DNA from 2 places in the Kitasatospora sp. NPDC056138 genome. Region 2 is predicted to be linked to the other one. Evidence: predicted binding sites of a transcription regulator. Region 2 holds the regulator's gene; the other holds the start of a gene.
The links. The regulator HspR, encoded in region 2, represses chaperone genes until heat shock. The targets are predictions, from matches to a motif close to TTGAGNNNNNNNNNCTCAA.

Region 1 (2,395 bases), on a different contig from region 2:
GCGATACCTTACCCGGCAAAAATATCGCCCGTAACGGTGCGTATGCCGTCGAACGGATGACACACTTCACTGCGAAGTGACTACTCGTCCGTAAACAAAGGGCTGGTACGGACCAAGGTGGGGAAGGTGTCGGGCCCGGTTTTGGCGCGATCTTCACAGGTCCCTCTCAGCGGGCTCTCAGGAGCTCGACGTACCGTGGGCACGACAACGCCACCCACGCCACTCACGACCTGGAGCGGAGGCGGAATGCCGGAGCTGGGACACGGTACGACCGGTGCCGCCCACGGGCGGGGATCCGGCCTGCTGGCGTTGACGGGACTGCTGGACAAGGTGCGGCGACTGGTGCCCACCCCGCGCCGCAACCCCTTCGCGCTCAGCTATCTGGTGGTGCTGCTCGGCACCACCCTGTTCTCCCGCTTCGGCGACCCCGCCCTGGTGCGCAGGCTCCAGGAGATCTCCAGCACCGACGGCCACAACCTGCTGCACCGGCCGGTCGTCGCCCTGCTGCTCAGCGGCCTCTGGGTGGCCGGGCCGGTCTGGATGCCGTACCTGTGGGCCTTCGCCTTCACCGTGGCGCCGCTGGAGCGGCGGGTCGGCGGGCTGCGGGCGGCGGTGGCCTTCGGGGCCGGTCACGTCCTGGCCACCCTGCTCTCGCAGCTGGTCGTCGCGCTCGGCGTGGCCACCGGACGGCTCGGCCCCGCGGCACTGGACAGCCTCGACATCGGTGTCAGCTACGGCGTGCTGGCCAGTCTCGGCGCGCTCGCCGGGCTGCTGCGGCCGACCGGCCGGATCCTCGCGCTGGCCGGCGCGGGCGGCATGATCGGGCATCAGATCCTCACCGACCAGGACCTGGTCACCGGCGTCGGCCACCCGGCGGCCCTGCTGGTCGGCATCTCGCTCTGGCGCTGGCTCCGCCGCGGTCGCGGCCGTGGCCGCCCGCTCCGCCTCCGCCGCCTCCTGCCAGGCCGGATCGCCGCCTCGCAGGCGTGAGCCCGCCGCGCCGGACCACCCTCTCGGCGGCGTGAATCCGCCGCGGCGGGATTTCGGGCGCCCGCCCGGTCGTTGAACGGTTCCCGTGGATGGTGCCCCGTCTCCCGCGTGCCGTTCCCCGCGGTCGTGCCGCAGCTCATGCCCGTGCGCCTCGCATCGGCCGGATCCGGGCCCCCGGGGTCCGCCGGCACCGGTCCACGGCCGCCGGGGCGTGATCGCTCAGGGCGAACATCGGGCCGGGAACAACCGACCCCCGCCAATCCTTAGTCAGGTCAGCTCAACTTCGCTGACTGGGGAGAGATCATGGCATCGACGTCCGCTTCGCTCACCCTGCCCGTACTGCCGCTCGACGACGAAGTGGTGCTCCCGGGCATGGTGGTCCCGCTGGACCTGTCCGACACCGAGGTGCGCGCCGCCGTCGAGGCGGCCCGGGCCGCTGCCGCCGGTGGGGCGAAGCCGCAGGTCCTGCTGGTGCCCCGGTTGGACGGCTCGTACGCGGCGGTGGGCACCCTGGCCACCGTCGAACAGGTCGGCCGGCTGGCCGACGGCGACCCGGCGGCACTGGTCCGCGCCGTCCGCCGGGTGCGGATCGGCGCCGGTACGACCGGGCCCGGCGCCGCGCTCTGGGTGGAGACCAGCCCGTTCCGCGAGTCCGACCCGGGGCTGCCGGTGGCCGGCCGGGCCGCCGAGCTGGTCAAGGAGTACAAGGCGCTCTCCACCCAGTGGCTGCGCAAGCGCGGCGCCTGGCAGATCGTCGACCGGGTGGCCCAGATCGAGGGCGTCGGCGAGCTCGCCGACAACATCGGGTACGCGCCCTTCGCCACCGCCGAGCAGAAGCTGAAGGTGCTGCTGGAGGCCGACCGGTCGGCCCGGCTGGAGTACGCGCTGACCCTGCTGCGCGACCACCTCGCGGAGGAGGAGGTCAACGACACCATCCGCAAGGACGTCGAGGAGGGCGTGGCCAAGCAGCAGAAGGAGTTCCTGCTCCGCCGCCAGCTGGAGGCGGTCCGCAAGGAGCTCGCCGAGCTGAACGGCGACCCGGCCGACGAGGAGGGCGACTACCGGGCCCGGGTCGAGGCCGCCGAGCTGCCGGACAAGGTCCGCGAGGCCGCCCTCAAGGAGGTCGACAAGCTGGAGCGGGCGAGCGACCAGTCGCCCGAGGGCTCCTGGATCCGCACCTGGCTGGACACCGTCCTCGAACTGCCCTGGAACGAGCGCAGCGAGGACGCCTACGACATCGCCGGCGCCCGCGCGGTGCTGGACGCCGACCACGCCGGCCTGGCCGACGTGAAGGACCGGATCGTCGAGTACCTGGCGGTGCGCAAGCGCCGGGCCGACCAGGGGCTCGGCCTGATCGGCGGCAGGCGCGGGGGAGCGGTGCTCGCGCTGGTCGGGCCGCCCGGTG
Region 2 (2,395 bases):
CATGTTGACATCCAGCTCGATCGCGGCGGCGGTCGGGAAGGAGCGCGCGCCTCCGCCAGGCTGGGCGCTGAGGACCTCCTTGGTACTGCTCTCCATCAGCTCCGCCAGTCGCCGGTTGATCTCCGTCTTGCCGTGGATGTGTTCGACGGGGCCGCCACTCTGGGACGCGTGTCCCATGTGGCCGTACGCCTGGCTCAGTTCGTGGAGGTCTGCCGGCAGCGCTGCCGCCCGGGTCAGCAACTCGAGAGCTCTGCGCTGCCAGGTGGCGGTGAGTCCGGCCGCGAGCTGTTTGGGGTCGACCGCGACGAGGACCCCGGGATCGTCCATGTCCGGCACGAGGAGCCCGATGTCGACCAGTTCCTTCAGGTGCGCATCGTTGTCGGCTCCAGGGCCGGCGGGGACCAGCCGCCCGTTGGCGCTGACGGCGGCCTTGTACAGGGCGCGCGCACCGGCGGACAGTCCGACATGACCAGTCGATGCGAGACCGGGATCCTCAGCCCCACCCATCCGTCGCTCCTCGCTGTCGGCTGAACTGGTGTGCCTAGTGAGACGTTTCTGCAGATCCTAGGCGTCGGCCCCGCGCGGCAGCTGCTGTGCCCCACGGAGGACGGAAGCCGCTTCGGACCGCACTCTCTCACCGTAAGCAAGCCGCCGGCACCCCCCGACAGGAGGATGACCGGCGGCTGGCTGTGACGGCTTGGTTCGTTCTACCGCTTCGGGCGCCACACCACCAGGGCGCTGGACTGCTGGACCTGCTGGTACGGGACGAGGTCGCGGCGGTAGGAGGCGTGGACGGCGGCCTCGCGCTGCTGGAGGGTGGCGGCGGCGTCCTCCAGGGAGCCGGCCAGTTCGGCGATGCGGGACTGGAGCGCGGTGACCTGGTTCTCCAGCTCGATGATGCGCTTGATGCCGGCCAGGTTGATGCCCTCGTCCTGGGACAGCCGCTGGACCTCGCGCAGTTGCTGGATGTCGCGGGCGGAGTAGCGGCGGCCGCGCCCCGCCGTCCGGTCCGGGCAGACCAGACCGAGGCGGTCGTACTGGCGCAGGGTCTGCGGGTGCAGCCCGGAGAGCTCGGCCGCCACCGAGATGACGTAGACCGGGGTGTCCTCGGTCAGCACGTAGTTGGCCCTGCCCACCGGGCCCGGCCGGGCCGCGGCGGCCCGGCCGGGGCGGGGACCGCCCGGGAGGCCCTCGCCGAGCCCGACGCCGATCGGGTTGCCCGGGCCGATGTGGTCCTGGTTCATCTGGTCACGCTCCCTCCGCCGCCTTGAAGAGGGCGGCTCGCGGGTCGTCCGAGGCGGTGGCCTCGCGATAGTGCTCCAGTGCGTTCAGTGCGTCGCCGGTGACGTTCCTGGGCACCATGACCTCCACGGTGACCAGGAGGTCGCCGCGGGTGCCGTCCTTACGGGTGGCGCCCTTGCCACGGGCCCGCATGGTGAGGCCGTTGGCGCTGCCGGGCGGCAGCTTGAGCTTCACGGCGGGACCGCCCAGGGTCGGCACCTCGATGGTGCCGCCGAGCGCGGCCTCGGGGAAGCTGACCGGGACCGTCACGGTGAGATTGTCGCCCTTGCGGCCGAAGACCGGGTGCGAGTCCACGTGGACGGTGACGTACAGGTCGCCGGGCTGGCCGCCGCGCTCGCCCTGGGCGCCCTTCCCCTTGAGCCGGATGCGCTGGCTGTCCTGCACCCCGGCGGGGATCCGGACCTGCATGGTGCGCGCGGAGCTGGCCCGGCCGCTGCCGTGGCAGACGGTGCAGGGGTCGTCGACGAGCATGCCGCGGCCCTTGCAGTCGCGGCAGGGCTCGGAGAGCGCGAAGGCGCCCTGGCCCCGGCTGACGGTGCCCGCGCCGACGCAGGTCGGGCAGACCCTGGGCGTGGTGCCGGCCTTGGCCCCGGTGCCCGAACAGACGCGGCACGGCGCCTGGCTGGTCATCCGGAGCGGGACGGTGGCACCGTCCACGGCCTCCTCGAAGCTGAGCGTGACCTCGGTCTCGACGTCCGCGCCCCGGCGCGGCTGGGCCTGCCGGGTGCCGCCGCGGTTGAACAGCCCGCCGAAGACGTCGCCGATGCCGCCCCCGCCGCCCTGCGAGCCGCTGAACAGGTCGCCGAAGTCGAAGTTGTAGTTGCCGCCGGCCGGGCCGCCGCCGCTGCGGAAGCCCCCGGAGCCGAACAGCGACCTGGCCTCGTCGTACTCCTTGCGGCGCTTCTCGTCCGAGAGGACGTCGTACGCCTCGGAGATGTCCTTGAAGCGCTCCTCGGCCTTGGCGTCACCCTTGTTGGCGTCGGGGTGGAACTCCCGGGCCAGCTTGCGGTACGTCTTCTTGATCTCGGCTGCGGTGGCGTCCTTGGGCACCCCGAGGACCTTGTAGTAGTCCTTCTCCACGTAGTCCTTGGTG

Region 1: the regulator HspR is predicted to act here: its motif matches at 1,253-1,271, upstream of lon (endopeptidase La).

Annotation. Positions count from the first base shown of each region.
Region 1 covers NZ_JBHJVK010000003.1:83,813-86,207, forward strand. The annotation lists gene ACFC1R_RS03310 (rhomboid-like protein) at 247-990, shown strand; gene lon (endopeptidase La) at 1,294-2,395, shown strand, end outside.
Region 2 covers NZ_JBHJVK010000002.1:3,787-6,181, reverse strand. The annotation lists gene ACFC1R_RS01585 (hypothetical protein) at 1-507, opposite strand, end outside; gene ACFC1R_RS01580 (heat shock protein transcriptional repressor HspR) at 708-1,244, opposite strand; gene dnaJ (molecular chaperone DnaJ) at 1,249-2,395, opposite strand, start outside.